3 regions of the Pannonibacter sp. Q-1 genome follow, and region 3 is predicted to be linked to each of the others. Evidence: riboswitches for the same ligand, from Rfam matches in the RefSeq annotation. Region 3 holds a riboswitch; each other region holds the start of a gene.

What was found. Region 3 has a riboswitch for cobalamin ahead of metE (5-methyltetrahydropteroyltriglutamate--homocysteine S-methyltransferase). Riboswitches for the same ligand answer to the same signal wherever they lie in the genome.
Region 1: it holds a riboswitch for cobalamin, as region 3 does, so the genes downstream of both, ACVNHC_RS04080 (energy-coupling factor ABC transporter permease) here and metE (5-methyltetrahydropteroyltriglutamate--homocysteine S-methyltransferase) in region 3, are expected to answer to the same signal.
Region 2: it holds a riboswitch for cobalamin, as region 3 does, so the genes downstream of both, ACVNHC_RS15440 (ABC transporter substrate-binding protein) here and metE (5-methyltetrahydropteroyltriglutamate--homocysteine S-methyltransferase) in region 3, are expected to answer to the same signal.

Annotation. Positions count from the first base shown of each region.
Region 1 is NZ_JBSXNB010000002.1:20,694-28,394, reverse strand. Features, by position in the region: gene purN (phosphoribosylglycinamide formyltransferase) at 1-497, shown strand, start outside; gene ACVNHC_RS04100 (amidase) at 507-1,931, opposite strand; gene ACVNHC_RS04095 (NHLP leader peptide family RiPP precursor) at 2,018-2,650, shown strand; gene ACVNHC_RS04090 (NHLP leader peptide family natural product precursor) at 2,685-3,017, shown strand; gene ACVNHC_RS04085 (NHLP leader peptide family natural product precursor) at 3,032-3,373, shown strand; gene ACVNHC_RS04080 (energy-coupling factor ABC transporter permease) at 3,430-4,110, opposite strand; cobalamin riboswitch at 4,159-4,378, opposite strand; gene ACVNHC_RS04075 (hypothetical protein) at 4,650-5,810, shown strand; gene ACVNHC_RS04070 (hypothetical protein) at 5,950-7,701, shown strand, end outside.
Region 2 is NZ_JBSXNB010000005.1:111,035-118,735, reverse strand. Features, by position in the region: gene truB (tRNA pseudouridine(55) synthase TruB) at 1-548, shown strand, start outside; gene rpsO (30S ribosomal protein S15) at 768-1,037, shown strand; gene pnp (polyribonucleotide nucleotidyltransferase) at 1,266-3,392, shown strand; gene dapB (4-hydroxy-tetrahydrodipicolinate reductase) at 3,665-4,468, shown strand; gene ACVNHC_RS15445 (2,3-bisphosphoglycerate-dependent phosphoglycerate mutase) at 4,500-5,120, shown strand; cobalamin riboswitch at 5,241-5,486, shown strand; gene ACVNHC_RS15440 (ABC transporter substrate-binding protein) at 5,737-6,762, shown strand; gene ACVNHC_RS15435 (FecCD family ABC transporter permease) at 6,762-7,701, shown strand, end outside.
Region 3 is NZ_JBSXNB010000001.1:141,839-149,539, forward strand. Features, by position in the region: gene ACVNHC_RS00635 (EF-hand domain-containing protein) at 428-1,429, opposite strand; gene ACVNHC_RS00640 (response regulator) at 1,732-2,460, shown strand; gene ACVNHC_RS00645 (ATP-binding protein) at 2,457-3,956, shown strand; cobalamin riboswitch at 4,007-4,216, shown strand; gene metE (5-methyltetrahydropteroyltriglutamate--homocysteine S-methyltransferase) at 4,325-6,700, shown strand; gene ACVNHC_RS00655 (acyl-CoA thioesterase) at 6,697-7,530, shown strand; gene ACVNHC_RS00660 (pseudouridine synthase) at 7,586-7,701, opposite strand, start outside.

The sequences.
Region 1 (7,701 bases), on a different contig from region 3:
TTCCGGCCAAGGTTCTCGATCACAAGACCTTTGGCCGCGACCGGGAATCCTTCGAGCGTGAGCTGGACGCCATGCTTGTGGCGGAGGGCATCGAACTGGTGGTGCTTGCGGGCTTCATGCGGCTGATGACGCCCTGGTTCGTGGAACGCTGGAACGGGCGGATGATCAACATCCACCCTGCCCTGCTGCCCTCCTTCAAGGGCCTGCACACCCATGAGCGCGCTCTGGAAGCGGGCGTGCGCCTGCATGGCGCGACCGTGCATTTCGTCTCGCCCGGCATGGACGAAGGCGCGATCATTGCGCAGGGCGCCGTGCCTGTGCTGTCCGGCGACACGCCCGAGGCGCTGGGCGCAAGGGTGCTGAGTGTCGAGCACCAGATCTATCCGCAGGCGCTGGCGCTGGTTGCCTCCGGTCAGGTGCAGCTGGAAGATGGCAAGGCCATCTGCCGCGCTGCGGCTGAGGATGCCGAAGGCCGCCTTACCGCGCCGCGCTGGTAATTGTAGTTCTCACAACTCCAGCCCGCCTGTCCCGATCCCCGCCGCTTCCTCATAGGCCAGCGCAAATTCCAGCGTCTGCCGGTCCGCCCTTGGCGGGCCGATGAGCTGCACACCGGCCGGCAGTCCGCCTGTCCCAAAACCGGCGGGAACGGCAGCCACGGGAAGGCCTGCCAGCGTCGGGCCGATGACCACTTCCATCCAGCGGTGATAGGTGTCCATCGTCCGCCCTCCGATCTCACTGGGCCAGGGCAGATTGACATCGAAGGGAAACACCTGCGCCGACGGCAGGATCAGGAAGTCGTAGGTCTCGAACATGCGCCGCATCGCGGCATGCCAGCTGGTGCGCACCACGGAAGCGGTGTGAATGTCTTCCGCGCTCTTGCCCAGGGCCAGCTCGAACTCGTAATGCATCTGCGCATTCAGTTTCGCCCGAGCCTCCGGCTTGTCGTAGAACCCGCGCAGGCCATTGGCGACGGAGAAGCTGCGCAAGGTGAGCCAGCACTCCCACAGCTTTGCAAAGTCGAACGGCGGCGTCACTTCCACCACCTCGCAACCCATCGCGGACAGCACATCCAGCGCCTTGCGGCAGACCTCCAGCACGCCCGGCTCAAACGGCAGATAGCCGCCCAGATCCCCCAGCCAGGCCACCTTTCGGCCCGTGAGATTGGCAGCTCCGCGCAAGGCAAGGTCTTCATCGGCAAGCGACAGCGGGTCAACCGGATCATATCCGGCCTGCGTTTCCAGCAGCCGCGCCATGTCGGCCACCGTGCGCCCCATGGGGCCGTTGACTCCAAGCTGGCTGAAGAACAGATCCGGGCTCTTGCCGTTCGGCACCCGGCCGAAGCTGGGGCGGAAGCCGTAGACATTGTTGAACCCGGCCGGATTGCGCAGCGAGCCCATCATGTCCGAGCCATCGGCCACCGGCAGCAGCCTTGCCGTCAGGGCCGCGGCCGCGCCGCCGCTGGAGCCCCCGGCACTGCGCGCCGGATCATGCGGATTGCGGGTTGCCCCATGGACCGGATTGCGGGTGTGGGAGCCGAGCCCGAATTCGGGCGTATTGGACTTGCCGATGAAGATGGCCCCTGCCGCCCGCACCCGCGCCACGTGAATGGAATCAGCCGGGGACACATAGCCGGGGAACAGGGGCGAGCCCCATGAGCACGGCAACCCCTTCATCTCCGCCAGATCCTTCACCGCCTGCGGCATCCCGTGCATCCAGCCGCGCGAATGCCCATCCGCCAGTTCCCGGTCGCACAGGCGCGCCTCTTCCAGCAATTCCCTTGCAGGGCGCAGATAGATGAGCGCGTTGATCAGCGGATTGATCCGCCCGATCCGCTCCAGATAGGCCTCCATCACGGAGACACAGGAAATCTGCCGTTGATGGATGGCAGCGGACAGCTGGACGGCGGAAAGCGTTGTAATGCCGGTCTGCATGATGGTTCGGCGACTCCTGATCCTTTGCGCGGCTTCGCGGGCGTTGCAATCGTCCTCCATTCCGGCGGCACTTGTCGAGGCCATGATTGCGGCAAAAATCCCGGCAAGCGAACTGTGGCAGGATTTGGAATTTTTCAGGTCCAATCACCATCAGCCGTGAGCCATGCAATAGAAAAGAAACATCAGAAAGCGGGCACGCACCGAGTAATGCGCGGCTCGATTTTCCGGAGTTGCTTTTCACCTCCCGGCGTCTCTGCGAAGCCCGCAGATCAACGGCAGAACAATACGATATTTCAAAGGTCAATGCTTGGATTTTGCGGCGGCGCTGGCCGCCACAAGCAGCAAGCAAAACGGAAAAGGCCATTCACATGATCAGTTCAACAGACCCGATGGCTCGCGTCCGCCAGCATGTCGAGGAAGCGCTGCTGGCGAAGGCCGGCGAAGATGCCGCCTTCCGCACCCTGCTGCTGAGCGATCCGCGCGCTGCCCTGAAGCAGCTGCTTGGCGTGGACCCGATCCCCTCGCTCAAGATCCGCGTCATCGAGGAACAGGCCGGCGAGGTCACCCTCGTTCTGCCCCGCAAGATCGCTCAGGACGAGCTGCCGGACGAGCTGCTTGATTATGCCTCTGGTGGAGGTTTCATGAGCCCCTTTTCGCCTCCAGATGCCGATTACATAGTCAAGGGAGATCCTATTTTCGCTGCGCTTTGCAAGAAATGAACAGAACGCCAATTTAACAACAGAGGCCAAATTCATGACGTCCATGACAGATGCCGTTGCCGGCGCCCGTGCCCACATCGAGGCTGCGCTCGTTGCCAGGGCAACTTCCGACACAGCCTTCCGCGAGCTGCTGAAGAGCAATCCGCATGCCGCCATCCGCGAGATGTTCGGCAATGATCCGATCCCGTCGATGAAGATCAGCGTCGTCGAGGAACAGGCCGGTGAGGTGCTTCTCGTGCTGCCGCGCTCCATCGCCGAAGACGAGCTGCCGGATGAACTGCTCGATTATGCCTCGGGCGGCAGCCTCGACAAATGCCTGCGGGATATCGGGTTCTTCAAACCGATCGAGGGCCGCGGCCTCTGGTAATCAAGGAGACGACCATGAGCGAGATCATCGCCTATCCGTTCGAGAAAGCCCGCGCCCTGCTGGAAGCCGAACTGCGCAGTAAGGCACAGTCTGACACGGCCTTCCGCGCTGCGCTTCTGAGCGATCCGCACGCAGCGCTCGTGGATCTGCTCGGCACGGATCCGGTGCCCAGCCTTGCGATCCGCGTTCTGGAAGAGGCCGCCGGAGAGATCGTGCTGGTTCTGCCGCGCCGCATCGAAGCTGATGAACTGCCGGACGAGCTGCTCGATTACGCCTCCGGCGGCGCCTACAAGGGCTGCAAGGGCGACGGCTGGACCCAGGACAAGCTGGGCCGCATCGGCATCGATCCTTTTTGATCAGATCATGTGCATGGAGGCCGGGAGTCCCCCGGCCTCTTTCTCATGCCAAAGGTTCAGCCCGCCACATGAAGCCTTGCGTTGAACAGCGGGCTGCGGCTCAGCTGCTTCAAGGCTTTTGCACCGGCCAGCACGCCAAGATCCACCAGCGGCTCCAGAATGATCACGGTCATGTAGGCCGCACCGAAGCTGGCCACATCCGCCAGGTTCTCCGCTGAGAAGCCATGGCCATAGATGGCCCAGAAGGCCACCCAGGCGACGATGCCGCCCTGATAGGCGGTGGAAAGCGCCAGCGCCTGCGAATATTTCAGGTCCACATAAGGCGTTGACGGCGCAATGATTCGCTTCGCCAGCAGGCTGATGCCAAAGAGCGGCACCAGCAGCGTGGTGACATTCATGCCGTATTGCGGCAGATCGAAGGGCGCAAAGAACAGTCCCTGGATCAGCAACCCGGCCGCAAGGCCGATGGCCGCCGCCCCTGCCCCGAACAGCAGCAGCAGGGTCGAGCCGAGAATCAGATGCACCTCCGACACGCCCACGGGGTGATGCGGCAGCACCTCGAAGAAGCAGAACACAAGCGCAGTCGTCATGATGCTGCGCAGGAGAAGCGGAATGGCGCCGCCATTGGTCCGCAGGTCGTCAACGGCGAGTTTTGCCGCAAGCCCGAAAGCCGCTGCCGCCGTGCCATAACTCAGGATGATCTTCGCGCCTTCAACGACGCCTTCTTCGATATGCATGCTCGTTCCTTTCTGCGCCCGCCGCGCATGGGACTGGGTGGGGCTTTGCGCCCGGTCATGTGATGGACAGGTATCCTGGCTCACGGTTCACTGCTTCGCCTGCCTTCCCAGCCTTTTGGGGCCAGTGGCATCGGGGCGTCGCTCGCCGTTTACAGTTGCGGGGGCAGCCGGGGAATCAGGCCTTGCCTCATGTGCAAGCCCTTCACCCCGTTCCCTGATTTTTGCCGCAGCAGACCTCGTCTGTGCAACCCATCAGCGGCACTCTAGCTCACGCGGAAACAATGCCAAAGCATTTGTGCAGGCGCGCAAGGCCTCCACACACCGGCAAAAAGTATGAGCCTGCCGCGGCAAAGCGCCGTGAAATCGCCCCCTTTGACAGATCATTTCACAAAGCCGTTATGCCGGAGTAGTTTAACCTGCCTTACGGACGGTCATGTTCCGGCCAAAGACCTGTGTGTGACGCAAGTCACGGACCCGGATGGCAAGGTTGGGACATGGTTCCGGCGGTTTAGATTTCAGTTCTCAATCTGGAGCTTCAAATGCGATCCTTTCTGATGCGCGGTGTCAGCGCTTCTGTCATGACCCTGGTGCTGGCCCACGGCGCACTGGCCTTCGAAGCGACCGGCAATGACATTGCCGACGCCTTCCTGACCCGTCTTGAAGCCGGGGAAGTGAAGGTTCTGTCGGTCAGCGGCGTCTCTGAGGATGGCAGCGAGGTCACCATTGAAGACGTCGCCCTCGAAGGCAAGACGCCGGATGACGGCTCGGGCTCCATCGGCATCATCACGCTGACCAACGGTGTGGTGCAGGCTGACGGCACCATGACCCTGGACGGCCTCGCCTTCGAGGAAGCCTATCTGGAAGACAAGACGGGCACGGCCGTTTCTGTGGCCTCTTTCGTTGCCAGCGAGGTGGTCCTGCCCCCGGCCGACGGCTCCAAGTCCTTCGAGGATGTGGCCGATTACAAGAGCATCGAGGCCGAAGGCATCGAGATTACGGAAGGCGACATCACCAAGGCGCGCCTGGAATCGGCCTATGCCGCCATCAACAGCCGCGAAGGCAACCTGCCGACCTCGGGCGAACTGACCCTTTCCGGCCTGACCATGGCCGTATCGGAAATGGATGCCTCCTCGGAAAAGCAGCTGACAGATCTGGGTTACGAGACCGTCAGCGCTGATCTGTCGACCGACTTCAAGTGGGATCCGGTGACCGGGGTTCTGGATCTGCAGAAGCTGGACATCACCGCCGCTGACATTGGCGGTGTTTCCCTCGCTGTCCAGATCGGCGGTTTCACCAAGGAAGTGGCCGAAAAGCTGTCTGCCGCCAAGGACAACAGCGAAGAAGCCATGGCCATTCTCCAGGGGCTGACGGTCAACTCCATGCGCCTGCGCTTCGACAACGGCTCCATCGTCGACCGTCTGCTGGACCAGCAGGCCAAGACCGCCGGTTCGGACCGCGCCGCAGTCGTAAGCCAGCTCAAGACCGGCCTGCCGATGATGCTTGCCCTACTCCAGAACCCGGAGTTCCAGGCCAAGGTGGCAACCGCCGCTGCCGAGTTCCTGGACAACCCGGTGTCGCTGCAGGCTGATGCAAAGCCGTCTGCACCGGTCTCCATCGCGCAGATCTTCGGAACGGCCGTCATGGCGCCGCAGGGCCTGCCGCAGATCCTCGGGATCGACGTAACGGCCAACAAGAAATAAGCGCCGTTTGACGGTCCCGCATCCGGCGATGGTTCCCCATCAACGGAACCATAGACCGGACGCCTGAATTCAGAACCAGCCAGCGCGGCGGTTTGACTGAACTGCCGCGCTTTGCATTTTCACAAAAGGAGGCCAAGCCTTGTTGCCGAACCCGATCTTCACCCGCTTCAGCGCCCGCACCGCCACGGTGGTGCTGGTCATGTCGCTGCCCTCGCACGCTTTTGCCAACCAGGCCAGCGTGCTGGTGGACCGCTGGATGGCGGATTTCACCAGCATGGGGGCTTCCGTTGCCAGCTATGAACGCGCCGAAGACGGTGCAACCGGGAATGACGTCACCATCCATGGCATCAAGATCGAGTTCGCCATTCCGCTGCCCGGCGGCGAGGACAAGGTGGACGTGAAGCTGGGCATTGACGCCGTTTCCTTCGAGGGCATGACCGAGACGGACAAGGGCTACGAGGCCGCCAGGATTTCCGTGCCGGGAACAGCCCAGGCAGACGTTGAAATCCCCGGCAAGTTCTTCGACACGTCCTCACACCGGCAGACCACGCTGGAGATCCCGGACCCGGAAGACGAGACTGCGGATGCACCGGCCGAAGGCGAAGCTGGCGAAAGCGCCGAGGCTCCCGAGGCCGCCGCACCGGAGGCAAAGCCTGCCGAACCGGTGAGGATCATCCTCAGCCAGACCGGCTATGTGGCCGAAGGCATGGCCTGGAGCCGCATCCCCGATGTGCCGGAAGATCCGCAGCGCCCGGTGACCCGTTACTTCGACATTGCCCGCACGCTGCTGGACGGCAAGGGTGACCGCTATCACATCGAGACGATGACACTGGAGATGACCGGCCCGGACGGCATGAACCAGAAGACCGTCTACGAAGACTATGCGATGACCGGGTACAAGGATTTCCGGATCGACGAGTATTCGGTCGGCAAGACGGTCCAGACCCAGGACTTCATGCCCCTGGAACCCGGCGGCCAGATGGCCCAGATGACCATGACGATCGGCAAGCAGGTGGTGAAGGACATCGACTTCATGCCGCTGCTGACCCTGATCGGCCAGGGCTCCGACCCGAGCCGCTTGACCATCATGGGCAGCCAGACCGTTGAAGAGATGACCGTCAACGTCGCCAGCGTCGACGTCAAGATCGACAGCCTCACCGCGGATCCCATGAGCATCACCAAGGCGGTAACCCTGCCCCTTTGGCCTTATCTTGACCAGCTGGTGCTGGATGAAGATGCCGTTGACAGCGACGAGGCCGGCAAGGCCGCCCTCGCCTCGCTGCAGTTCTTCAAGGCCGACGGCATGGCCGTCAATGGTGTCAGCTTCACCGCTCCGGACGTGAGCGGCGGTCTCGACAAGTTCGAGATGAAGGACATCAGCAGCAACGGCCTCGGCATTGTTGCCTTCGACGGCCTCAAGGTCGATGTGACGAAGCCGCAGGAAAAGGTCGAGATCAATCTTGGCCGCATCGCGGTGGGCGAGATCGACTTCCCGCTGATGGACTCCCTCGTGCGGATCTCCATTGCCAGCATGAGCGGCATGGAGCCCTCCGTGCAGGACATTCTCGATGCCCGCCCGATCATCGGTCTGGCCGAGGTTCTGGGCGTTTCGGTCAAGGCGGCCGCCATCGGCGATCAGGAGATCGCTCTGGACACCTACCGCCAGACCGAGAAGGGCCACATCAACCGCATCCCGACCGAGGCTGGCCTTGTCATCAAGGGCCTGCGCTTCCCGGCGGCGATTGTGCCCGACCCGCAGTTCCAGGACCTGGCCGCGCGCCTCAACATCACCGAAGTGGTCATCGACCAGAACTTCGAAATGAACTGGGATGAAGCAACAGGTGACCTGACGCTCAAGGACCTGAGCCTTGAGATGAAGGACGGCGGCAGG
Region 2 (7,701 bases), on a different contig from region 3:
CGGCCATCAAGGTGGACGGCGAGCGCGCCTATGATCTTGCCCGCGACGGCGAGGACGTGGAGCTGGAAGCCCGGCCCATCGACGTCCACCGCCTGACGCTGGTGGACATGCCGGACGCGGACCGCGCCGTCTTCGAGGCAGAATGCGGCAAGGGCACCTATGTGCGGGCTCTGGCGCGCGACCTTGGCCGCCGTCTTGGCACCTGCGGCCATGTCACCGAGCTGCGCCGCCTGCTGGTCGGGCCTTTTGGCGAAGCGGACATGGTGACGCTGGAGGAGCTGAACGAAGCTGCCGAAGAGGCGGAAGGCAATGTGGAGGCCCTGATGGACTTCCTGCTGCCCGTGCGCGAGGCGCTGGAGGACCTGCCGGAAGTGCCGGTCAGCAGCGACGATGCCGCCCGCATCCGCCAGGGCATGGCGGTGCTGCTGCGCGGGCGCAATGCGCCGCTGTCCTGCGATCTGGCCTTCGCCAGCCATGGCGGCACGCCGGTGGCGCTCGGCTTCATTGACAAGGGCCGGTTCCAGCCTTCGCGCATTCTTCACCTTTAGGAACGGCGGGGTGCGGCCTTTCAAGATTCTTCTGGAATTTGCAGGCCGTCTCCGTCATATTCCCGCGCAATCGGGCCAATGATGGCACCGATCCCTTCTGCCCGACCTTTGCTGGACGACATCCCGGCCCTGGCTGAACGGCAGGAGCGGCACACGGTGGCCACGCGCCACCAATATATAGCTGGCACGGCCAGCTTCATCCCATGAAAGGACATACCGATGTCGATCACTGCAGAGCGCAAGGCGCAGCTCATCAAGGAATATGGCATCAAGGAAGGTGACACCGGTTCTCCGGAAGTGCAGGTCGCCGTTCTGACCGAACGGATCAACAACCTGACCGAACACTTCAAGGGACACGGCAAGGACAACCATTCCCGCCGTGGCCTGCTGAAGATGGTGGCCCTGCGCCGTTCCCTGCTCGACTACCTGAACCGCAAGGACGAAGGGCGTTACAACACGCTGATCGGCCGCCTCGGGATCCGTCGCTAAGGATAACAAGGAAACGCGGTGGGTGGATTTGCCCGCCGCGTTTGCTTATAGGAAGTCTCATGACAGTCATGGGGCAGGATCGCCGGATGCTCTCCCGGAAGTGCCAAGGGGCACGGGAAGCGTCTTGCCGTCTTGCCCATGATCTGTCCCCGGTAACCGGCCCATCCGGGGCCAGCCGGAAACCGCCCGCATGCCAAGGGGCTGCGGACGCATATGTAAGGACATTGCATGTTCAATATTCATCGTGTTGAAGTCGACTGGGCAGGCCGCCCGCTCGTGCTCGAGACCGGCAAGGTTGCCCGTCAGGCTGACGGCGCCGTGATGGCCACCTATGGCGAGACTAAGGTGCTGGCCACTGTCGTGTCCGCCAAGGAGCCGAAGCCCGGTCAGGACTTCTTCCCGCTCACCGTCAACTACCAGGAAAAGGCCTTCGCGGCCGGCAAGATCCCGGGTGGCTACTTCAAGCGTGAAGGCCGTCCGTCCGAGCACGAGACCCTGACCTCGCGCCTGATCGACCGCCCGATCCGCCCGCTCTTCGCCGACGGCTACAAGAACGACACCCAGGTGATCGTAACCGTCCTGTCGCATGACATGGAAAACGCCCCGGACATCCTCGCCATGGTCGCAGCCTCTGCTGCCCTGACCCTGTCGGGCGTTCCGTTCATGGGCCCGATCGGCGGCGCCCGCGTCGGCTATATCAATGGCGAATACGTGCTGAACCCGGCCGTTGACACCATGGCCGATTCGCTGCTCGACCTCGTCGTCGCCGGCACCAATGACGCCGTTCTGATGGTGGAATCCGAAGCCAAGGAACTGAACGAAGACATCATGCTCGGCGCCGTGATGTTCGGTCACCGCGGTTTCCAGACCGTGATCGACGCCATCATCAAGCTGGCCGAGACCGCAGCCAAGGAGCCGCGCGCTCTCAACCTGCCGGATCACTCCGAACTCTATGGCAAGATCAAGGGCATCGCTGCCGCCGATCTGACCGCCGCCTACAAGATCACCTCCAAGACCGAGCGCAAGAACGCCGTTGACGCGGCCAAGGCCAAGGTCGTGGAAGCCGTCATCACCAACGGCGGCGACGCAGCTCCGGCTGGCACCGTTGTCGGCGAGCTGTTCAAGAAGCTGGAAGCCGAGATCGTTCGCGGCGCCATCATCGAGACCGGCCACCGCATCGACGGCCGCGACCTGAAGACCGTCCGTCCGATCGTCTCGGAAGTCGGCATTCTGTCGCGTGCACACGGCTCGGCCCTGTTCACCCGTGGTGAAACCCAGGCCATGGTCGTTGCCACCCTCGGCACCGGCGAAGACGAGCAGTTCGTTGACGCGCTGGAAGGCACCTACAAGCAGCACTTCATGCTGCACTACAACTTCCCGCCCTATTCCGTGGGCGAGACGGGCCGCATGGGCTCGCCGGGCCGCCGTGAAATCGGCCATGGCAAGCTGGCATGGCGCGCCATCCACCCGATGCTGCCGAACCACCACGAGTTCCCCTACACCCTGCGCGTCGTCTCCGAGATCACCGAGTCCAACGGCTCGTCCTCGATGGCAACCGTCTGCGGCACCTCGCTGGCGCTGATGGATGCAGGCGTTCCGCTGAAGGCTCCGGTGGCCGGTATCGCCATGGGTCTCATCAAGGAAGGCGACAAGTTCGCCGTTCTGTCCGACATTCTCGGCGATGAAGACCACCTTGGCGACATGGACTTCAAGGTGGCCGGCACCTCCAACGGCGTCACCTCGCTGCAGATGGACATCAAGATCGACGGCATCACCGAAGAGATCATGAAGGTCGCTCTGGACCAGGCCCGTGACGGCCGCATCCACATCCTCGGCGAAATGTCCAACGCGCTCACCGAAGCCCGTTCGGAACTCGGCGAACATGCGCCGCGCATCGAAGTGCTGAAGATCCCGGTCGACAAGATCCGTGAAGTGATCGGTTCAGGCGGCAAGGTCATCCGCGAGATCGTGGAAAAGACCGGCGCCAAGATCAACATCGAGGACGACGGCACCGTCAAGGTGGCTTCCTCTGACGGCAAGGCGATCAAGGCTGCGATCAACTGGATCAACTCCATCGCCGCTGAGCCGGAAATCGGCATGATCTACGAAGGCACGGTCGTGAAGTGCGTCGATTTCGGCGCCTTCGTGAACTTCTTCGGCGCCAAGGACGGCCTCGTCCACATCTCCCAGCTCGCCCCGCAGAAGGTCGCCAAGGTCACCGACGTGATCAAGGAAGGCGACAAGGTGTGGGTCAAGCTCATGGGCTTCGACGAGCGCGGCAAGGTCCGCCTGTCCATGAAGGTTGTCGATCAGGCAACCGGCAAGGAAATCGAGAAGGAAAAGGAAGCGGAATAATCCGCTTTCACATCCTGAAAGACATGGGACCCGGGCCGCAAGCCCGGGTCTTTTCTTTTGCCCGGCGGCGCCAGGCAGGTTTGACCTGCGCTGCCGCTGCGTCCCTTGCAGCCTGCGGCACTCTCGCGTCCCTCCCGCGTATGCGGACAAGGCACCCCGGGCACGAATACACGTGGCCCGGGCACACAGCTTCACCGCCACAAGCCCTTTCGCGCGCCCCTCCCGCCTGATATATCGGGCCGGAAACAAATTCAGGAACACACATGAGCCAGATGCGTCTTGTCGTCGTCGGGGCTGCCGGCCGGATGGGCCAGGCCCTTGTGCGCGCCATCACCGCCATGGAAGGCAGCGTGCTTGCTGCCGCCATCGAACGGGAAGGCTCACCGGCCCTCGGCAAGGACGCTGGCGAGCTTGCCGGTCTCGGGCCCCTCGGCGTCAGGATCACGGATGATCCGCTGACCGCCTTTGCCGCTGCCGAAGGCGTGCTGGATTTCACCGCTCCCAAGGCCAGCCTGCATTTTGCCGAACTCGCCGCCCAGGCGCGCATCGTGCATGTCATCGGCACCACCGGCTGGACGGATGAAGACCTGCCGAAGCTGGAGGCTGCCGCCCGCCATGCCCGGCTCGTCAAGTCCGGCAACATGAGCCTTGGTGTCAACCTGCTGGCGGCGCTGGTGAAGAAGGCCGCTGCGGCCCTTGGCCCCGATTACGATCTGGAAATCGTCGAGATGCACCACCGCCACAAGGTGGATGCCCCCTCCGGCACAGCGCTGCTGCTGGGCGAGGCTGCAGCCGAAGGGCGCGGCATAGGCCTGGCGGAGCATTCGGTGCGGGTGCGCGACGGCCATACCGGCCCGCGTGAGGCCGGTACCATCGGCTTTGCCACCCTGCGCGGCGGTTCTGTCGTCGGCGACCACACCGTCATCCTCGCCGGTGAGGGCGAGCGGGTCGAACTGACCCACAAGGCGGAAGACCGCCAGATCTTTGCCCGTGGTGCAGTCAGGGCGGCCCTGTGGGCGCGCGACCGCAAGCCGGGCCTTTACTCCATGGCCGACGTGCTCGGCCTCAACGACTGACAGACCTTCAGAAATTCAAGGAGATCGGTGCATGGAACGTCTCTTGGTGCTCGTCCGCCACGGCCAGAGCGAATGGAACCTCAAGAACCTCTTCACCGGCTGGAGGGACCCGGACCTGACCGAACAGGGCATCGGTGAAGCCAAGGCCGCCGGCGGCAAGCTGCGCGACATGAAGCTGAAGTTCGACGTCGCCTTCACCTCGGACCTGACCCGCGCGCAGCACACGCTGAAGCTCATCCTTGCCGAACTCGGCCAGGACGGTCTGGAGACGATCCGCGATCAGGCCCTGAACGAGCGCGACTATGGCGACATCACCGGCATGAACAAGGATGAAGCCCGCGAGAAGTTCGGCGAGGAGCAGGTGCACATCTGGCGCCGCTCCTTCGACGTGCCCCCTCCGGGCGGCGAGAGCCTGAAGATGACGGCCGAGCGCGTTCTGCCCTATTACCGCGCCGAAATCCTGCCGCGCGTCATGGAAGGCACCCGCGTCATCGTTGCCGCCCACGGCAACTCCCTGCGCGCGCTGATCATGGAACTGGAAAAGCTGACGCCGGAACAGATCCTCAAGCGCGAACTCGGCACCGGCGCACCGGTCGTCTACCGTCTGGATGAAGACGGCCAGGTGGTCAGCGTCGAGGATCTGGCAGACTGATCCTCAGAGCGGCGCCGGCCACTGGCCTGCCGCAGAGCACATCCGGAAAGGCGCCCCAGCAAGGGCGCCTTTTTTGTTGGCACCGCCGCACAGCTGCAGCTTGACGGTTCGCCTTCCGGAAAATACTACTTCTGCGACGGTTTCTGGCAGTGAGAGCTGCCGGGATTAAAAGGGAACACGGTACGGACGACCCAATCAGGGGCCAAATCCGTGGCTGCCCCCGCAACTGTAAGCAGATGCCGGTCATTCTTGCGGCGCTTCCTCGGAAGCGCCGGGTCACTGCGCCAGTCCTCAACTGGTGCGGGAAGGCAAATGACCAGCCTGAGATCTGTGAGCCAGGAGACCTGCCGTCATGTGAAATCCAGATGCTTGAGCGGGGATGCTCAAGGAGGATCAAAATGACGGTATTCCAGCCTCAGGCCTTCGGGCCTGCAAGACGTTTTGCTGCCCTTTCCTCCGGGGGGCATGCGCTTCCCTGCCTTCCCGGTCCTGCGCTGGCTCCAGCCGCTTCAGCGGACTGCTGTCTGGTCCGCGCGGAGCTTGAGCATTTCAAGGCGTGATGCACCCGCATTGCGGCGCCTTGACATGACATCTGCCCAAAGGAAGGAAACCTCCCGTGCTTCTGCGCAATTTTGCTGCCGCCGCAGGCCTTGCTGCCTGCGCATCTTTCGCCCTGCCTGGCGCCGCTCACGCCGGAAAGACCCAGTATCCGCTGACGCTGGAGAACTGCGGCAAGGAACTGACCTTCACCAAGGCACCGGAGCGGACCGTCTCCGTGGGTCAGAGCACCACCGAGATTCTCTATCTGCTGGGACAGGCGGACAAGATCACCGGGACAGCCCTTTGGATCGGCCCGGTTATTGAGGGCTATGAGGAGGTCAACGCCATGGTGCCGCGCCTTGCAGACAATGCGCCGAGCTTTGAAAGCGTGACGGGAGCCCGGCCGGAGCTGGTGACCACCCAGTTTCAGTGGCAGATCGGCCCGCAGGGCGTCGTTGCCACTGTGGAACAGTTCGAGGAACTGGGGATCACCGTCTACACCTCTCCGGCCGATTGCACCGGCAAGGACAATTCTGCCGGTGATGACGGGCTGCGCAAGGCCAGCTTCTCCATGGACCTGATCTACCAGGAGATCGATGACCTCGCCCGCATCTTCGATGTCGAGGACAGGGGCGCTGCCCTGATCGCAGAGCTGAAGGAGCGGGAGGAGGCCGCACGCCGGAAGATCGGAGCCGTCAATGGCGAAGTCTCGGCGGTCTTCTGGTTCTCGAGTGCCGATCTGGCGATCGACCCTTACGTGGCGGGCCAGAAGGGCGCACCCGGCTATATGACCGCGAGCCTCGGCCTGAAGAATGTAATCGAGAGCGACGAAGAGTGGCCGACCGCCGGCTGGGAGACGATTGCCCGGTCCAACCCCACGGTGATCGTCGCCGGCAAGATGGACCGCCGCCGGTTCCCCGCCGATGACGTGGAGCTGAAGCAGAAGTTCCTCAAGGAGGATCCGGTCACCAGCCTGATGCCTGCGGTCAAGGAAGGACGGATCATCGTCATGGATGCGCAGGCCATGAACCCGACGATCCGCACCATCGAAGGCATGGAAGTGCTGGCCGATGCGCTGGCTGGCTTCGGCCTCGCCAAGTGATGACGCTTCCTTTCCACGCCGGAAAATGGGGAGGCGGTGCGCTTGGCACCGTCTCTCTCATTGCAGCTCTTGCCGCCGGGGCTGCCATTGGCGAGACCTCCATCCCGGTTGATACCGTCTTCCAGACGGCCGCCAACCGGCTCTGGGCAGCCGGCTATGTCCTTGACCCGATCGACGAAGGGGTGATCTGGAACTACCGGGTCGCCCGTGCCGTGGCTGCTGCGGCCTGCGGGGCATCCCTGGCCTTGTGCGGGGCAATCCTCCAGTCGCTGCTGCGCAATGCCCTGGCCGACCCCTACATCCTTGGCATCTCGGCGGGAGCCTCCACCGGTGCGGTCAGTGTTGCCATTCTCGGGCTCGGGGGCGGGCTGCTGTCCCTTCCCCTCGGGGCCTTTGCCGGTGCGCTCACGGCCTTCGGCCTGGTCAGCCTGCTGGCCGTCCTCGCCGGGCGCAGCAGTGCCGCCGTGATTCTGGCTGGTATCGCCTGTTCGCAGCTTTTCAACGCGGTCACATCCTTCATCGTCACCAAGTCGGCGACGGCCGATCAGGCACGCGGCATCATGTTCTGGCTGCTCGGCAATCTTTCGGGCGTGCGCTGGCCGGATGCCGGGCTGGCCGTGCCGGTGGCCCTGGCCGGTTTCCTCGTCTGCCTGCTTCATGCAAGGCATCTGGACGCCTTTGCCTTCGGAACCAACGCCGCCGCATCTGCCGGGGTTCCTGTGCGCCGGGTCTACATAATCCTGATCGCCACGGCGGCCATCATGACCGCCGTCATGGTCAGCATAGCCGGGTCGATCGGCTTCGTCGGACTGGTCATTCCCCATGCCGCCCGGCTTCTGGTTGGCGTCCGGCATGGGCTGCTGCTGCCGGTTTCGGCCTGGCTCGGTGCGGTGTTCATGATCTTTGCCGACATTCTGTCGCGAATCCTGATCCCCGGTC
Region 3 (7,701 bases):
CCGGTTTTGTCAGACCCCAAGAGTCGTAGTGGGGCTTGTCTGACTGCCACTGGAATTCATGGACGACCACGGGCACGTGCGAATTTGGGCAAGGGTTATTTGCGCTCATTCGCTGTCATGTTCAAGGGATTTTTTGAATGAGGCGCAGATTTTTTTCGTGAAGCCGGAAGCCTGGAAAAGACAAGGTAAACGCCGGATTTTCGCCACTTTTTTAGACGTGCAAACATCGCGCGCAGAAGCCCGCCGCGCAGCGGCCGCAGATGGGGCAACGGCATGCCGTCCCAGCAGCAATCAGATGCTTTTCTTCATAAGCACGAAGGGCCGCACTGGGGCGGCCCTTCGGCTGAGATCTGCCCGCCGTTCGGGGGGCGAAGCTTGGCGGCTTTTGACGGACAGATCTGATTCTGTTCAGGTTTGCGCCTGCAGATCAGCCCTGGCGGCCCTGCGGGCCCTTGCCCTTGTCGCCACCTTGGCGGTCGCCGTGGCGCTCACCATGCGGGCCCTTGCGGCCTTCCTTGCCGCCCTTGCGGAAGTCGGCCTTGGTCAGCACGCCATCTCCGTTACGGTCCATGCGGGCCACAAGATCAGCAGTCCGTGCCGCGTTTTCTTCGGCGGTGATGGCAAGGTCGCCGTCCGTGTCGAGTCGCTGGAACATGCGCACCAGGCGCGGCTCGGCCATGCTGGCGAACAGCGCATCGAAGCCCTGCAGGTCAAAGCTGCCGGCATTGCCCGTGTCAGCAAGGGCAAAGAGCTGGCCGCGCACCTCGTCGAATTCAGCGCGTGTCACCGTGCCGTCGCCGTTCACATCGAAGCGCTCGAACATCTCCATCATCATCATGCCGTGGCGGCCATGCGGACCCTTGGGGCCATGGCCCATCTTCCAGCCCTCACGGTCCTTCCCTTCCGGACCCCGGCCTTCCGGTCCCTTACCTTCCGGCCCCTTGCCACCAGGGCCACGTGCCTCGGCACCACGGCCTTCAGGGCCGCGCGGCGGCACCGGCATCGCCTTCAGTTCCCCGTCACCATCCCGGTCGAGCCGGGCGAACATGCGGTCAGAGATGCGGTCGAACTCGGAGCGGGTGACCTTGCCGTCGCCATCGCGGTCCAGCCGCTGGAAGGCACGCACCTTCATCGGCTGCATTTGAGCAAGGCGGTAAGCCTTGAATTCTTCCAGAGTGACGCGCCCGTCCTTGTCGGCATCAGCGGCTGCGAAGCGCTCCGCGACAACGGCGTTCACTTCATCCTGGGTGACGGCGCCGTCCTTGTTCTGATCGAACATTTCGATCATCCGTCCGCCGTGGCGGCCGCCTTCGCGGTCCATGCCGCCCCAGCCTTTGGGCCCGAAGCTGTCAGCCAGCGCGATCCCGGCCACAGAGGTGGCAAGCGCGGCAGCAAGCGTGCCAATGGCGATGGTCTTGAGTGCGGTCATCAATCTTCTCCTTTTCCGGCCTATCCGGATGTCTGCAGCGGCAAGGCGTACCTTGCGGTCTGTGCCTGGCGGTCTTTGGCGAAACCGCCGTGCCGTCCTGCGATGACCAGAACATAGGCGAAGGATCCGCGCCGGATTAGGGCGGGCAGGAGGCCCAAGTGTCGTGACCTGTGACAGGTCTGGCCTCCTGCGACAGACTGTTACACTTTCCCCTGCCCCGGCGCGGAAAATGGCGCTACCTAGAAGATGAAGGACGGCGGCATCAGCCCGCCGGCAGAGAACAGTGAACCGGAATCAGCGTGATGAGTGAGCCAAGCCCCCATATTCTTGTGGTCGATGACCACCGCGATATCCGGGAAACGCTGGCCCGCTATCTGGTGAAGAACGGCTACCGGGCGACGGCCGCGGAAAGTGCAGCTTCTGCCCGCAAGGCGCTGAAGGCCGCCGTCATCGATTTGCTCGTGCTGGATGTCATGATGCCCGGCGAAGATGGCCTCAGCCTCTGCCGCAGCCTGGTTGATTCAGATGGCCCGCCCATCATCCTGCTCACCGCCATGGCGGAGGACACCGACCGGATCATCGGCCTGGAGATCGGCGCGGATGATTATGTCACCAAGCCTTTCAACCCGCGCGAGCTGCTGGCCCGCATCAAGGCCGTCCTGCGCCGCACCGCCAGCGTGCCCAAGCCCCGCGATCCGATCACGCAGGAGCGCCTCGTCTTTGAGGGCTTCACCGTGGATACGGCGCGGCGTGAACTCTTTGACCCGCAAGGTGCGCCCATCGCGCTGTCCAGCGGCGAATTCCAGCTGCTGCTCGCCTTCCTCAAGCGGCCGCGCATGGTGCTGACCCGTGACCAGTTGATGGACCTGACGAGCGGGCGCACGCCCGGTGTCTTCGACCGGTCGATCGACAATCAGGTCAGCCGCCTGCGCCGCAAGATCGAGGAGGACCCGAAGGAGCCGCGCATCATCAAGACCGTCTGGGGCGGCGGCTACATGTTCACCGCTGCCGTGGAGGAGCTTGACGCATGACCGCGCCCGCCTTCTTGCGCAAATCCGCCGCCTTTCTCCGGCGCCTGTGGCCGCGCAGCCTTGGCGGCCAGCTCATCGCGCTGCTCCTGATCGCCCTCATCGGCAGCCAGGCGGTTTCCATCTGGCTCTTTGCCGGGGAGCGGCGGCTTGCGGTCTATGAGGCGATCGGCGACGGGGTGATTGTCCGCACCGCCTCCTTGGTGCCGCTGCTGGAGACCTCCGGCGAAACGACCCGCACCCAGCTGCTGCAGGCCACCAGCTCTGCCATCACCCGCTTCTGGCTGGACCAGAAGCCCTCGGTGGCCAACGTGCCCCAGTCCGGCGCGGAGCGGCGGCTTGCCGCAGCACTGGCCGACGAGCTCGGACAGGACCCCGGCATCCGTGCCTCGCTCAGCGCAGCGGGCAAAGGCCCGGAAAGAGGCGCTGAAAGAGGCTCCAGCAGGCCGCCGCGCGAAGACCGGAAGAAGCGCGAAGAGGCAGGCGATACCAATCTTGAAAAGCTGGAGGAGCGGGAGCGCCGCCGCGAGGAGCGGCTGCGCCACCGGCTGATTGCGATCGAGTTTTCCGTGCCTCTGGCCGATGGGCAATGGCTGAACGTGGTGACCAGCCAGCGCCCGCCGCCACCCGGCGCCTTCTACACGCTGGTCCTGCAGATGGGCCTGATGGCTCTGGCCATCATCGCCATCGTTGCCTTCACCATCCGGCAGGTCTCCCGCCCCTTGCGCCAGCTGGCCGATGCTGCCGACCGGCTGGGCCGGGGCGAAGACGTGCCGCCGGTGCCGGAGGCAGGCCCGCGCGAATTGCGCAGCACCATCTCCGCCTTCAACGCCATGCAGGACCGGCTGAGCCGCTTCGTGGCAGACCGCACGCGCATGCTGGCCGCCATCAGCCACGACCTGCGCACCCCCATCACCTCCCTGCGCCTCAGGGCCGAGTTCATCGACGATGACGAGAACCGGGAGAAGATGATCGCCACGCTGGATGAAATGGCCGCGATGACGGAAGCCACTCTCGCTTTCGCCCGTGACGAAGCCGTCAGCGAGCCGCGTGAAGCGGTGGACCTCATCGCCGTTCTGGAAAGCCTTGCAGGTGACCAGTCCGACATGGGCCACGATGTGCGCCTGATGGCACCCGGGGCAGATGCGGAGACAGCCCCTGTCACCCTGCCCTGCCGCCCGATGGCGCTGAAGCGTGCCCTGCGCAACCTGATCGAAAACGCCATCCGCTACGGCGGCGCAGCCCGCATTTCGGTGGAGACAGGCCAGCGTGAAGTCATCATCCGCGTGGAAGATGACGGCCCCGGCATTCCAGAAGACCGGATGGGCGACGTGTTCGAGCCTTTCGTCCGGCTGGAGACTTCGCGCAGCGGCGAAACGGGCGGCATCGGCCTCGGCCTTGCCATCGCCCGTTCCCTCATCCACGCCCACGGCGGCACCATCATCCTCACCAACCGCCCCGAAGGCGGCCTCACCGCCACGGTGACGCTGCCGCTCTAAAGAGCGATATAAAGATATCTTTATATCATTGACATGCGCAAATATTGCGGCAACACTGCCTTCATCGTGGTTCTGCGGATCAGTGATCCGGAGCTAAGAGGGAATCCGGTGCGGTGCAGTGATGTACCCATGCCGGAGCTGCCCCCGCAACTGTAAGCAGCGAGCTGCCATTCACCATGTCACTGGGGAAGACGCCCCGGGAAGACGAATGGCCGTGATGACCTGCAAGCCAGGAGACCTGCCACGGTAGATAACGTTCTCGGGCGGGGTGTCCCGGTGTGCGCCTGTTCCGCCCGGCACACGCATGCGCGTGCTCAGGCTGTCTTGCGTCATGCCCATACCTTGCCCGCAACCTTCGGGGTAAGGAAATGAGCATACAGACCGCAAACCTCGGTTTTCCGAGAATTGGCAGACAGCGCGAACTCAAGTTTGCTCTGGAAGACTTCTGGTCAGGCAAATCTGACGAGGCCACCCTGCAGGCCAAGGCCCGCACCTTGCGCGCGGCCCACTGGCAGCATCAGCGGGAGGCGGGAATAAACATCATCCCGTCCAACGATTTCTCGCTCTACGACCATGTCCTTGATCTGGCGGTGATGACCGGGGCAATCCCGGATGGCTATGGCTGGACCGGCGGACCGGTCTCCATTGCCACCCTCTTCGCCCTTGCCAGAGGCTCAGTCGGCACTGGCAGCCACCTCTGCAACTGCAACGGCCAGTCGCCTGATGGGGCAGAGACAAAGCCTGCGCTGGAAATGACCAAATGGTTCGACACCAATTACCATTATCTGGTGCCGGAACTGCACGCGGGGCAAACATTTTCCCTGACCGGCAACAAGCCGCTGGAGCATTTCCGGGAAGCCGCCGCTCTGGGAATTCATACGCGGCCCGTCATTCTGGGGCCGGTGACCTTCCTGACGCTTGCCAAGACGCGTGACGGATCAGCCTCTCTCGCGCTGCTGGAGAAGCTGCTGCCGGTCTATGGCCAGATCCTCAAGGAGCTGAAGGCGGCAGGCGCAGACTGGGTGCAGATGGATGAGCCCTGCCTTGTGACCAGCCTTTCCACCATCGAGAAGGAAGCGCTGGTGCAGGCGTACCGGTACTTCGCCGCAGAGGTTCCCGGCCTCTCCCTGATGCTGGCCACCTATTTCGGCGGACTTGAGGACAACCTCGAAACGGCCCTTTCCCTGCCCGTTGCCGGACTGCATGTGGATCTTGTCCGCGCACCGCAGACCCTTGCCCCCTTGCTGGCCAATGCGCCGGAGCATTTGCGCCTGTCACTGGGGATCATCGACGGGCGCAATGTGTGGCGTGCGGATCTCGCCCGATGCCTCGACTGCATCAGCGCGGCAGCCACCTGGCCCGGCGGCATCGAAATCGCACCGTCCTGCTCCCTGCTGCATGTGCCAGTGGATCTCGCGCTTGAAACGGAGCTCGATCAGGAGCTTGCCTCCTGGCTCGCCTTTGCCACGCAGAAGCTGGGCGAGCTTGCAGCCTTGCGGAACGCTCTCGCAGCCCGGGCCAGCGGCAGCAGCCAGCTTGACGGCGACACGCAGGCGGCCTTTGACACGGCCGCGGCAGCCCTTGCAACGCGCGGCAGGTCCCACAGGGTCAGCGACCCCGCCGTGCAGGCAAGAGTGCAGGCCCTCGGCACGGGGCAGCAGCTGCGCGGAGCGCCTTTTGCCTTGCGGCAGGTGCTGCAGCGCACCCGCAATCCGCTGCCGCTCTTTCCAACCACCACGATCGGTTCGTTCCCGCAGACGGCAGATGTACGAAAGGCCCGTGCCCTGCATGGGCGCGGCAAGCTGGCGGATGAGGATTACACGGCATTCCTCAAGCGCGAGACCGCCGCAGCCATCCGCTGGCAGGACGAAATCGGCCTTGATGTACTGGTTCATGGCGAGTTCGAGCGCAACGATATGGTGCAGTATTTCGGCGAGCAGCTGAAAGGCTTTGCCTTCACCCGCAATGCCTGGGTGCAGAGCTATGGCTCCCGTTGCGTGCGTCCCCCCATCATCTACGGTGATGTCTCCCGGCCCGCTCCCATGACGGTGGACTGGTGGCGCTTCGCCCAGTCCCAGACAGGCAAGCCGGTCAAAGGCATGCTGACCGGTCCGGTGACCATCCTGAACTGGTCCTTTGTGCGCGACGACCTGCCACGCGAAACGGTCTGCCGGCAGATCGCCCTCGCCATCCGGGATGAAGTGTCGGACCTGGAGACCGCCGGGGCCTCCATGATCCAGATCGATGAAGCCGCCCTGCGGGAAGGACTGCCGCTGCGCCGCAGGGATTGGGATCACTATCTCGACTGGGCCATCCGCTGCTTCCGCATCTGCTGCAGCGAGACGGGAGACTCGACCCAGATCCATACCCATATGTGCTACTCGGAGTTCAATGGCATTCTTCCCGCCATCATCGCCATGGATGCGGATGTCATCTCCATTGAGGCCTCCCGCTCGCGGATGGAACTGCTGGATGCCCTGACATCACAGGGTTACCCGAATGAGATCGGTCCCGGCATCTATGACATTCACTCGCCCCGCATTCCGGGCATCGGCGAGATCGAAACCCTGCTGGGCCTCGCGCGCCAGCGGTTGCGCGACGGCCAGCTCTGGGTCAATCCGGATTGCGGGCTGAAGACGCGCAAGTGGGATGAGGTGCGCCCGGCTCTGATCAACATGGTTGAGGCAGCCCGCGCCCTGCGCCGTGCCGCAAATGCCTGCACACAAGGCGGAGACGCAGCATGACGGCCACCGCTGTTTCAACTTCAACCCTGCAGGAAGGGCTGGCGCACGCGCCAGCCCCGATCGCCACTCTGCTGGAAATCGTCTTTCCGGGCGACACCAACCACCATGGCACACTCTTCGGCGGTGCCGGTCTGGCCTATATGGACCGGATCGCCTTCATCGCTGCCAGCCGTCACGGCCGTGCGCCTTTCGTCACTGCCTCCTGCGAAAATGTAAGTTTTCACAAGCCCGCGCATGTGGGCGAGATCGTCTCCTTTGACGCTTCCATCCGTGAGGTGCGGCGCCGGTCGCTGACTGTGGAAGTGAAGATGGCTGCCCAGACCATTCTGGGCGGCGAACGTCATCTCTGCACGGCGGGTGTGTTCCACATGGTTGCCATGCCCGGTGAAGGAAAGACTGCCGGCTGGAGCCTTCCGCCCCTGACGGAAAAGGCAGCCCCTGCCAGGCCTGACGAACTGTGCATGGCGGACATTGTCTTTGCAGATCAGGTCAATGGCAATGGTGCCCTGTTCGGCGGCCACGCTCTTGCCTTCATGACCAAGGCAGCCTTCATCAGCGCCTCGCGGCTCAGCGGCAGGCTCACAGTGCTGGCAGCAACAAGGCAGATCGACTTCCACCACCCCGTCGCCCTTGGGGCAATCGTGGAGGCCATGGCGCGGATAGCTTCCGTCGGACGGTCCTCGATTCATGTCGAGGTGGATCTGTGGTCCGAAGGCCTGCTGACGGGAAAGAGGCAACTGGCCGCGAAAGGGCAGTTCGTCATGGTCGCAGTGGATGCCTCACACCGGCCGGTGGCTGCGCGGCAGAAGCCAAGCGCACCCGAAAGCTGACGGAACGGGGCCCCTTTAAGGGTGCGGCAGGCAGATCTGTTCTGCCGCACGTCCCTCAAACCGTTCCGAACACCTTGTCAACGTCCGTGGCATCCAGCAGGCGCCACTTGCCTTCTGCGACGCCGTCCAGCCCCAGATGGCCGATGCGGATGCGGGAGAGGGTGTTCACGT